Regions from separate parts of the Leucobacter holotrichiae genome, predicted to be linked through region 1. Evidence: predicted binding sites of a transcription regulator. Region 1 holds the regulator's gene; the other holds the start of a gene.
What was found. The regulator LexA, encoded in region 1, represses DNA repair genes until DNA is damaged. The targets are predictions, from matches to a motif close to TCGAACANNTGTTCGA.

Region 1 (5,575 bases):
CTGATCTGCGACTCGCTCGTGGAGCGTTCGAGCGAGGCGGTGCGTGCTGCTGCGGTCATGAGCTCGATTCTATCGGGCATCCGAGCGGGCGTTTTCGGGGGTGAGGGCCGCGATCGCCTCGATGACGGTCGTGGTCTCGGCCTCGGTGCCCGCTGTGATGCGCAGATGCCCGTCGATGCCGAGGTTGCGGATCAGGATGCCCTGCGCGCGCAGGGTCTCGAACACGCCGTCCGGATCGGAGAACCCGCCGACGAGCAGGAAGTTCGCGCCCGAGGGGTGCACCCTGTATCCGAGTCCTTCGAGTGCCGCGGCGAGCCGATCGCGCTGCTCACGGATATCGGCGACCGTCGCGAGCATCTCGGCGGAATGGCGGATCGCCGCGGTCGCGGCGGCCTGCGTGAGCGCGGACAGGTGATAGGGCAGCCGCACGAGCCTGAGAGCGTCGATCACGGCGGGATCCGCCGCGAGGTACCCGAGGCGCACGCCCGCGAAGGCGAACGCCTTGCTCATGGTGCGCGATACGAGCAGGCGCGGGCGCCCCGGTAGTAGGGAGACCGCGCTCTCCCGTTCGGCGTCGAACTCGTGATACGCCTCGTCGACGATGAGGATACCGTCGAACGCGTCATAAGCGGCGAGGATCACCTCGCGATCGAGCGGGGTGCCCGTGGGGTTGTTGGGGCCGCACAGGATGGCGATATCCGGGCGATGCTCGCGCAGCGCCTCCTGGACCAGGTCGGGGGTGAGAGCGTAATCGGCCGGGCGCGGGACCGCGACCCACTCGGTGTCAGTGCCGGAGGCGAGCAGCGGGTACATGGAGTAGGTGGGAGTGAAGCTCAGCAGCGAACGACCCGGTCCGCCGAAGGCCTGCAGAATCTGCTGCAACACCTCGTTCGAGCCGTTCGCAGCCCACAACTGGTCGGGGGTGAGCCCGTGCCCGAGGTATCCGGCGAGCGCCTCGCGCAGTTCGGCGAACTCCCGATCGGGATAACGATTCACCCCGCGCACCGCATTCGCGAGGGACTCCACGATGTCGGCGACCACGTTCTCGGGAATCGGATGCGTGTTCTCGTTGACGTTCAGGCTCACCGGAACGGGATCCTGGGGCGCCCCGTAGGGCACCTTGCCGACGAGATTAGCGCGGAGAGGAAGGTCGCTCAGACTGGTCACCGAACCATTCTAGAGCCGCAGGACCGGGGGCCGTGGACGCCCCTCCCGCACCTCAGGCCGCGAGTTCCTCGGACTGGAACACCGCCGGGCTGTCGGAATAGCGCAGCGGCACCGCGATCGCGTCGCCAGCCTCGATGCCGGAGCCATCGAGCTGATTGAGCTGCACGATCTCCGCGACCAGGTCTCGAGGATCGGCTTCGGGATCGAGCTCGGTCGCGAGCGACCACAGCGAAGCCCCGGGCTGCACCACGACATAGTGGAACTGCTGGTCGGAGCCCTGGCCCGCAGCGCCGACAGATGCAAGCGCCTGCGGAGCCGCGAAGGTCGCGATCAACGCCAGCAGCCCCGCGAGGAGCACTGTGGCGAGGAAACCGAAGACCACACGCCCGCGACGGGTCAGACGAAGCTTCGCGCCCGTCGTACGTGCCGGGTGACTCTCCTGCTGCAGAACCGCCTGTGCGCTCATGGTGGCTTCTCCGTTCTCTCCGATATTCGCGAGTATCACGTCGGCGCGAACATCTATTTCGAATATATCTTCGATAGATCAAGACCGCAAGCAGAGATTCGAATATATGTTTCGATCTTTTCCACGACACTCGAACACTTGTTTGGCAGTGTTCGAGCCCAGCGGCTAGGGTTTCGATCAACGGGATCACTGAACCAGCAACCACTGACATTCATGGATCCACCCACACCGACACCGCCCTCGGGCCTCGGAAAGGACTGCGATGAGCGACGCGCCCCCCGCCCGGAAGCCCCTGAGCGAGAAGCAGCAGGCGATCCTCGAGTGCATCGCCCGCTCCGTCGACACGCGGGGCTATCCGCCCAGCATGCGCGAGATCGGCGACGCCGTCGGCCTCTCGTCGCTCTCGAGCGTCACCCACCAACTCAGCCGCCTCGAGTTGGGCGGGTACATCCGGCGCGACCCGAACCGCCCCCGCGCGCTCGAGATCCTCGTCGAGCTCGCGAGCACGAGCGCCGCGATCGCGGAGGCTCCCGTTCAGCAGGTGGAGGAGGCGGCCTACGTTCCACTCGTCGGGCAGATCGCGGCCGGCGTCCCGATCACGGCGGATCAGCAGGTCGAGGAGATCGTGCCGCTCCCCCGCCAGCTCGTGGGCGACGGGCAGCTCTTCATGCTCCGGGTCATCGGAGACTCGATGATCGACGCGGCCATCTGCGACGGCGACTTCGTGGTGGTGCGACAGCAGCGCGAGGCGGAGAACGGCGACATCGTGGCGGCCATGCTCGATGGCGAGGCCACCGTGAAGGTCTTCAGGCGTCGCGACGGGCACACCTGGCTGCTCCCGCGCAACAGCGCGTTCGAACCCATCCTCGGCGACCACGCCGAGGTGCTCGGCCGCGTTGTCGCAGTCTTCCGCTCCGTATAAGGGGGGCGGGTCGACGACGGGCCGGGGCGCGACACCCCGGCCTTTTTCATCGCCTTTGATTTGTTGAACCGGGTACAACTAGTCTGGTCCCCATGGATTCCCTCCCGCTCTCCACCCTCGAGACCGACCCTCCGCCTGCCGTCTCCGCTGCCCCGCCCGCCGCCGTCATCGCGGGGTTCGCTCCGAAGACCGTGCCCTACGAGCGCGGCCTCGAACTGCAGCGCGCCGCCGCGGAAGCGGTCAGGCGGGGCGAGAATCGCGGTACGGTGCTGCTGCTCGAGCACACCGCGGTCTACACGGCCGGCCGGCGATCCGACCCCGACGAGTACCCGCACGACGGCACCCCCGTCGTGCCCGTCGACCGCGGCGGCAAGGTCACCTGGCACGGCCCGGGTCAGCTCGTCGTCTACCCCGTGGTGCGGTTGCGCGAACGCCTGGGCGTCGTCGATTTCGTGCGCGAGCTTGAACAGGTCATCATCGACGTCTCGGCGGGCTTCGGCGTCGCGGGAATCCGCGTACCGGGCCGCTCCGGGGTCTGGGCCGAGCGGAGCCCGGGCACGGTCGAGAAGTACGCGCAGATCGGGATCCACACGAGCGACGGGATCGTCACGCACGGCCTGGCCCTGAACTGCTGCAACGACCTCGCGCCGTTCGCGAACTTCGTCCCCTGCGGCATCACCGACGCCGGCGTCACCACGCTGAGCGTCCTCGCGGGCGGGCGCATCACCCCGGAGGAGGTGGCGCCGCGCCTCGCGGCCCGCCTCTCCACCAGCCTCGCGGAGGTCGCCGAATGAGCGCCGCCAACATCGGCAGGCCCCTCGCCGAGATCCTCGCGGAGCAGGAGGCGGCGGCCGAGCGGATCGCCGCCGGGCGCATCACCGCCGAGCACCCCTCCGCCGAGCAGAGCACCACCGCCGTGCCTCGCCCGGCCGATCCCGCGGGACGCAGGCTGCTGCGCATCGAGGCGCGCAACGCCGAGACGCCGATCGAGCAGAAACCCGAGTGGATCAAGACCCGCGCCCGCACCGGCCCCGAGTACACCGACGTGCGCTCGCTCGTGCAGCGCGAGGGCCTGCACACCGTGTGCCAGGAGGCCGGCTGCCCCAACATCTACGAGTGCTGGGAGGATCGCGAGGCGACCTTCCTCATCGGCGGCTCGATCTGCACCCGCCGCTGCGATTTCTGCATGATCACCTCGGGCAAGCCGCTGCCCCTCGACACCGACGAGCCGCGTCGCGTCGCCGAGTCGGTGCGCACGATGGGTCTGCGTTATGCCACGATCACCGGCGTCACCCGCGATGACCTGCCCGACACGGGCGCCTGGCTCTACGCCGAGACGATCCGCCAGATCCACGCGCTCAACCCCGGTGCCGGCGTCGAGTGCCTCGCCGACGACCTCGGCGGACGCCCCGAGGATCTTACGCAGGTGTTCGAGGCCGCGCCCGAGGTGTTCGCCCACAATCTCGAGACCGTGCCGCGCATCTTCAAGCGCATTCGCCCCGGGTTCCGATACGAGCGCTCGCTCGACGTGATCGCCCAGGCACGCGACGCCGGCATGATCACGAAGTCGAACCTGATTCTCGGTATGGGCGAGGATCGCCGCGAGATCACCGACACGATGCGCGAGCTGCGCGACGCCGGCTGCGACATCCTCACGCTCACGCAGTACCTGCGGCCCTCGAAGCTGCACCACCCGATCGATCGCTGGGTGCGGCCCGAGGAGTTCGTCGAGCTGAAGGCCGAGGCCGAGCAGATCGGCTTCGCGGGCGTGCTGGCGGGCCCGCTCGTGCGCTCCTCCTACCGGGCGGGGCGGCTCTGGGCTCAGACGATGGCGGCGAAGGGGCGCCCCGTTCCCGCCCACCTGCAGCACCTCGCGGAGCGCGCCGCCGCCGATGACGCCTTCCTCCAGGCGGTGTAGCGGACCCCGCCGGGTGCGAGCCGGAGCTCCTCGGCTCGGACTCCCCCGCTGATGTAGACCTCCTGCACCATTGTGGACCTCTCGCGCGGTACGAGAGGTCCACAATGGTGCAGGAGGCCTACAACGGTGCGCGCGTCGCGCCCGGCGCGACGCGGCGGCGCAAACGGCGCAGCGGCGCGAACGACGCGGGCGGCGGCAGAAACAGCGCAGCCGAGGACGGATCCCGCAGCAGGCGCGCCTGCCGTCAGGCGACCGGGTCGGGCGTGAGCAGCTCGAGCTGCCGCAGCACGGCGAGCACCTGCTCGTGCCGGTTGAAGGTGTAGAGATGCACCGAGGGCGCCCCGCCGGCGAGCAGCTCGCGGGCGAGCTCGACCGTGTGCTCGACCCCCAGTTCGGGCGCGTAGCCGCCGGCCTCCTCGAGCGCCCGCTCGAGACTCGCCGGCGCCGGCCGACCCGCCAGCGAGGCCACCTTGCGCAGCTGCGCGCTCGTCGAGACCGGCATCAGGCCGGGGAGGATCGGGATCCGCAGGCCCGCGCTGCGGGCGTTGCTCACGAACCCGAGGTACTCATCGGGCCGGAAGAACAGCTGCGTGATCGCGAACTGCGCCCCCGCCTCCTGCTTCGCGATGAGCCACTCGATGTCCTCCGCGCGAGACCGCGAGAGGGGGTGCCCGTTCGGATAGGCGGCTACTGCGGTGCGCCCGACACTCGTGAGGGGCGGGCGTTCGGCTCTCGCCTCGGCGATCAGGTCGACGAGTTCGAGCGATGACAGCGATCCACGTACGGCGGCGTCACCCTCGTCGAGGCCGCGCGGCGGATCCCCGCGCAGCGCCAGGAAGTCGTGCACGCCGGCGTCCATCACGCGATGAACGGTGTCGCGCACGGCATCGCGGGTCTCACCCACCGTGGTGAGGTGCGCGAGCGGCAGCGCGTCGGTGTGGTCGCGCAGGTAGCGCAGCAGGTCGAGCGACGCATCGCGGTTGGATCCGTTGGCGCCGTAGGTGACCGAGATGAAGTCGGGGCCGGCCGCGGAGAGGTGCTGCACGGCGTGCCCGAGAGCGAGCGCCGCGGCGCCGCTCCGCGCGGGGAAGACCTCGAACGA
Region 2 (5,575 bases), 540 kb from region 1:
AGAACTCCTCGGCCTCGGCTATCGGCATGTCGAGCACCTCGGAGATGTTCTTGCCCTTGTAGCGCACCTGCAGCGTCTCGCGGTTGTAGCGCTTGCCGCCGCAGGCCTCGCAAGCGACGTAGACATCGGGCAGGAAGTTCATCTCGATCTTCAGCGTGCCGTCGCCCGAGCAGGCCTCGCAGCGGCCGCCCTTGACGTTGAAGCTGAACCGGCCGGGCAGGTAGCCGCGGGTCTTCGCCTCGGGGGTCTCGGCGAAGAGGGTGCGGATCTTGTCGAACACACCGGTGTAGGTCGCGGGGTTCGAGCGGGGCGTGCGCCCGATGGGGGCCTGATCGACGTGCACGACCTTGTCGAGGTGATCGAGGCCCGTGACGCGCGTGTGCTTGCCCGGCACGAGACGGGCGCCGTTGAGCTGGTTGGCGAGCACGCGGTACAGGATGTCGTTGACGAGGGTCGACTTGCCGGATCCGCTGACGCCCGTGACCGCGGTCATGACGCCGAGCGGGAAGGTGGCGTCGACGTTCTGCAGGTTGTTGGAGCGGGCCCCCACGACCTTGAGCTCGCGGTTGCGATCGCGCTTGCGGCGCTTCTTCGGGGTCTCGATGCTGCGGCGCCCCGCGAGGTAGTCGCCCGTGATCGAGCGTCGGTTCTCGATCAGTTCGCCGTACTCCCCCGAGTGGACGACCGTGCCGCCCTCGACGCCGGCGCCGGGGCCGATGTCGACGATCCAATCGGCGGCCTCGATGGTCTCCTCGTCGTGCTCGACCACGATCAGGGTGTTGCCGAGATCCCGCAGTTTGAGCAGCGTCTCGATGAGGCGTCGGTTGTCCCGCTGGTGCAGGCCGATGCTCGGCTCGTCGAGCACGTAGAGCACACCGGTGAGGCCCGAGCCGATCTGCGTGGCGAGACGGATGCGCTGCGCCTCACCGCCCGAGAGGGTGCCCGCGGCACGGGCGAGGGTGAGGTAGCCCAGGCCGACCTCGATGAGGAAGTCGAAGCGGAGGCGGATCTCGCGCAGCACCTGAGCGGCGATGCGTGCCTCGCGCTCGGTGAGCACCACCTCGTCGAAGAAGCGCTTCGCGTCGGTGAGGCTGAACTCCGTGACGCCCGAGATCGACTCGCCGTTCACGGTGACGGCGAGCACTTCGGGCTTCAGGCGCTGACCGTGGCAGACGTGGCAGGGCACCTCGCGCAGGAACTCCTGCCACCGGTCGCGCTTCGTGTCGCTCTCGGCCTCTGCGTACTGCCGCTCGATGAACGGGATGACGCCCTCGAAACCGCTGGAGTACTTCACCTCGCGCCCGAAGCGGTTCCTCCAGCGCACGTTGACCTTGAAGTTGTTGCCGTAGAGCACGGCCTCGCGCACCTCGTCGCTCAGCTCGCCCCAGGGGGTCTTGAGCGAGAAGTCGAGATCCGCTGACAGACCCACGAGCAGCTTCTCGTAGTACTGGTAGAGGCTCTTCCCCTGGCTCGTCCAGGGGACGATGACGCCCTCGGCGATCGACAGCTCGGGATCCCCGAGCACCAGATCCTCGTCGACGGACATGCTCGTGCCCAGGCCGGAGCACGCGGGGCAGGCTCCGAAGGGGGCGTTGAACGAGAAGGTGCGCGGCTCGATCTCGGTGAGCTGCACCGGGTGCTGATTGGGGCAGCTGAGGTGCTCGGAGAACAGCTGGGTGCGATCCTCTTCGCCCGGATCGCGATCCACGAAATCGATCGCCACCACGCCGCCCGCGAGCCGCAGGGCCGTCTCGAGCGAGTCGGTGAGTCTGCCGAGAGCGCCGGGGTCGGCGACCAGACGGTCGACCACCACCGAGATGTCGTGCTTGACCTGCTTCTTGAGCTTGGGCGGATCACTCAGTTGCACCAGCTCGCCGTCGACGAGCGCTCGGGAGTACCCGGCGGCGGCGAGATCCTGGAAAAGGTCGACGAACTCCCCCTTCTTCTTGCTGACGACGGGGGCCAGTACCTGGTAGCGCGTGCGCTCGGGCAGCTCCATGAGGCGGTCGGCGATCTGTTGCACGGTCTGCGAAGCGATGCGCTCACCGCAGACGGCGCAGTGCGGGATGCCGACGCGGGCCCAGAGCAGGCGCATGTAGTCGTAGATCTCGGTGATGGTGCCCACCGTGCTTCGGGGGTTGCGGTTGGTCGACTTCTGATCGATCGAGACCGCCGGGCTCAGCCCCTCGATGAAGTCGACATCGGGCCGATCCACCTGGCCGAGGAACTGGCGCGCGTAGGCGCTGAGCGACTCGACGTAGCGCCGCTGCCCCTCCGCGAAGATCGTGTCGAAGGCGAGACTCGACTTGCCGCTGCCCGAGAGGCCCGTGAACACGACCATCGAGTCGCGCGGGATCGAGAGGTCGATGTCCTGCAGGTTGTGGACTCGTGCGCCCTGCACGCTGATCTGCGCGTGCGCGGCGGATGAACGAATCGGGGCGGGGGTGGCGGATGCGGCGCTCTTCGAAGTCACTGCTCCATCTTACGTCGGCGCGGCTGAATATTCGAATGTATGTACGAGTGATTTCGCCCCTGGCGCATTCCCGCACGGATGTTCGATTCCTGCTTCTTCGGCTCGCTCTGCTGGGTCTTCTTCGGCTCGCTCTGCTCGGTGATGCGGGAGAAGCTGTTATCGGATATTATTGACGCAAGCGAACAAAAGGAGTTCTCATGTCGATCGCTCATCTCCCCGCCGAGACTCCGCAACGCCCGGTGGCCATCCCGGGTCAGTCGGAGCGGGATCGGCTGACCGCGCTCATCACTCAGCTCGAAGACGATCGGCTCGCCATGGCCGAGGAGCTGCTCTCGGACATCGTCGCCCACCAGCGGGCCGACCTCAGAAGCCTGACCGGAGCCGAGGTGTCGGTGCTCGCCCGCCTCGGGGTGACGGAGGACGAGCTGCGCGAGCCCACCTCGCTGCCCGCGAGTCGGCGGAGCCGACTCTGGGAGCGTCAGCACTCCGAGCGCAGCGTCACCGTCGGCGATGCGGCGGCGATGCTCGGGGTCACTCCCGCTCGCGTTCGGCAGCGCTGCGCCGCGGGTACGCTGCTCGCCCAGCGCCGCAGCGACGGCTGGCGCCTGCCGCTCTTCCAGTTCCCGGACGAGCGCGAATTGCCGGGCTGGTCGTCGGTCGCCCCCGCGATTCCGGCCGGCACTCCGCTGCTGGTCGTCGAGCGGGTGCTCACCTCCCCCGCGATGCGTCTACGAGTCGACGGCGAGGAGCTCGCGCCGTTCGAGTGGCTGGCTCAGGGAGGGGATCCGGATCTCGCCGCTGCAGCGGTCTCCGACGCGCTGAATCGGCTGCCGTGAGCGAGTATCTGCCGGAGCCGGATCCGAAGCGATTCCCGCAGCTCGGCGACGACCCCCGGTGGGTGCGGCGGATCCCCGAGGGGACGCTGATCGCACGCATCTTCCGCGCGAGCGGGGCCTACCCGGTCGAGTGGCACGAGTTCCGATCCTTCGGACCGCTCGACGGTCGCTTCGATCCGCACCCCCTGCCCGTCGGCGAACACGAGAGCGTCGGCGTGATGTACGGCGTGCTGGAGAGTTCCGTCGTGCTGGAGAACTCCGTCGGAGCCCGGTCGGTGGCGTCTACACGCGATGCTTCGATCGGCGATGCTTCGGGCGGCGGTGGTGCCGCGAGGGCAGCCGCGGGCTCGGAGACCGGGACGCACGGGGCTCTGGAGGGCCCCTTCGCGGCCGCGCTGCTCGAGGTGTTCCAGGCGCAGCGGATGATCCGGCTGAGAGATGGCGCTCCCACGCTCGCGGCGTTCGAGGTGCGGCGACCGCTGAGGCTGCTCGACCTCTCGGACAGCGACTGGGTCACAGTGGCCGGCGGCAACTCGGCGATCTCCTCCGGTGATCGGGAGCGCTCGCGGCTCTGGGCCCGCGCGATCGCCGAGCGCTATCCCGAGCTGGACGGCGTGGTCTCGGCGTCGTCGCTCATCCCCACCTCGCGGGTCGTGGCACTCTGGGCCGGCGCCGCCGATGCGCTGCCCGAGCACCCCACCGCTCTGCTGCGTCTGGACCGGGACGAGCTGCTGGGGGTCATCGACAGGATCGCCGAACGCTACGGGTATCTCGTGCTGTGAGTTCTATCTCGTGCGGTGAGTCCGCGCGGTTCTGCTCCTCGTGGGTGCGAGGTGCCCTCTGGCTCTCGGCTCGCACTAGTCCTGTAGCCCGCTGTGCTTGTAGAGCACCGCGTTTGTAGAGCGCTCACCAAAGATCCGGTCCGGATCTTGGATCGGGATCGGTCTCCGAGGAGGCATCAGTGTCAGTGGTGCTCGGGAGACTGGATCCATGTCTCCCATCCCCTTCTCCCCGGCGGCGCGTCGCATGCGAAGCTGCTGCGGCTCGCCTCCGACCTCGAGGAGGTCGAGCGGGGGCTGCGCGGGCTGGATGCGCGCAAGACGGAGCTGCTGGCCGAGGTGGCGCGCCTCACCGAGGAGGAGCGCGATCAGCTGTCGGCGGATAGCCGCAGCGCAGAGATGGCGCATCGCGCTGCGGCGGCCGAGGTGGCCTTCGTGCTCGGCATCGCGGATCGGAGCGCCGAGCACCTGATGGAGCGGGCCTACCGGCTGCACGAGCAGTACCCGCGCGTGCACGCATCGCTCGCGGCCGGTCGCATCGCGCTCGCGCACGCGGTGGGCGTCGTTGACGCGGGCGCCGTCATCGACGCCGGTGGGAACTGCGGCGCGGGCGAAGACTGTGACGCGGGCGAAGACCGCGACCCCGGTGAGAGCAGACGCGCCGGCGGAGACGCGGACCTGGATGAAACCCGGGCTGCCTACAAGATCGAGGCGCTGACCGTCGCTGAGGCGGAGACACCGAACCGAGTGCGCCGCCTCGCGAAGGTGATCGCCGAGAAGCACGCCGCTCGCACCCTCGAACAGCGCTTCGAGCGGGCCCACTCCGAACGGAGGGTCTGGGTGACGGAGCTGGGCGACGGCATGGCCGAGCTGCATGCGGTGGCCGATGCCGTATCGGTCTACGCGGTGCACGACCGCCTGAGCCGGCAGGCGCACGAGGTGCGGCGATCCGAGGTGCGAGTGCAGCGAGCCGCGACGGAAGCGGAAGATCCGTGGGCGCCTCGACCGCGGTCGCTGGATCAGATACGCGCCGACCTCACAGTGGATCTCCTGCTGAATGGAGCGCCCTCGAATTCCAATGGCGTCGTCGGCCTCGAGCGGCTCGACGCGCGTGTGCAGGTGACGGTACCCGCCTCGGTGCTGCTCGCCTCGGATCATTGCGAGGGCACCGGCCGCGGGGTCGGCGCCGCTGTGCTGGCGGGCTTCGGCCCCATCGACGGCGCCACCGCCAGAAGAGTGGCCGCGGTCGCGGCCGGGTGGGATCGGTCGCTGCTCGACCCGGGGACGGGTGAACTGCTCAAGGTCGGTCGGTATCGCCCCTCGGCGGAGATCGTCCGCTTCCTCGAGGCGAGGGATCAGCACTGCCGGTTCCCAGGTTGCACGGTGCCTCCGTTCAGGGCCGACCGCGACCACACTCTCGACGCCGCTCTGGGCGGCGACACGTCGACCGGCAATCTTGCTCTGCTGTGTCGACGACATCACACGAT

Region 2: the regulator LexA is predicted to act here: its motif matches at 2,505-2,520, upstream of uvrA (excinuclease ABC subunit UvrA).

What each region holds. Positions count from the first base shown of each region.
Region 1 is NZ_JBVUAC010000001.1:654,214-659,788, forward strand. Features, by position in the region: gene hisB (imidazoleglycerol-phosphate dehydratase HisB) at 1-59, opposite strand, end outside; gene AC0KXF_RS03080 (histidinol-phosphate transaminase) at 70-1,167, opposite strand; gene AC0KXF_RS03085 (hypothetical protein) at 1,220-1,633, opposite strand; gene lexA (transcriptional repressor LexA) at 1,896-2,555, shown strand; gene lipB (lipoyl(octanoyl) transferase LipB) at 2,648-3,349, shown strand; gene lipA (lipoyl synthase) at 3,505-4,473, shown strand; gene AC0KXF_RS03105 (methylenetetrahydrofolate reductase) at 4,718-5,575, opposite strand, start outside.
Region 2 is NZ_JBVUAC010000001.1:110,618-116,192, forward strand. Features, by position in the region: gene uvrA (excinuclease ABC subunit UvrA) at 1-2,434, opposite strand, end outside; gene AC0KXF_RS00535 (hypothetical protein) at 2,671-3,309, shown strand; gene AC0KXF_RS00540 (hypothetical protein) at 3,306-4,091, shown strand; gene AC0KXF_RS00545 (HNH endonuclease signature motif containing protein) at 4,239-5,575, shown strand, end outside.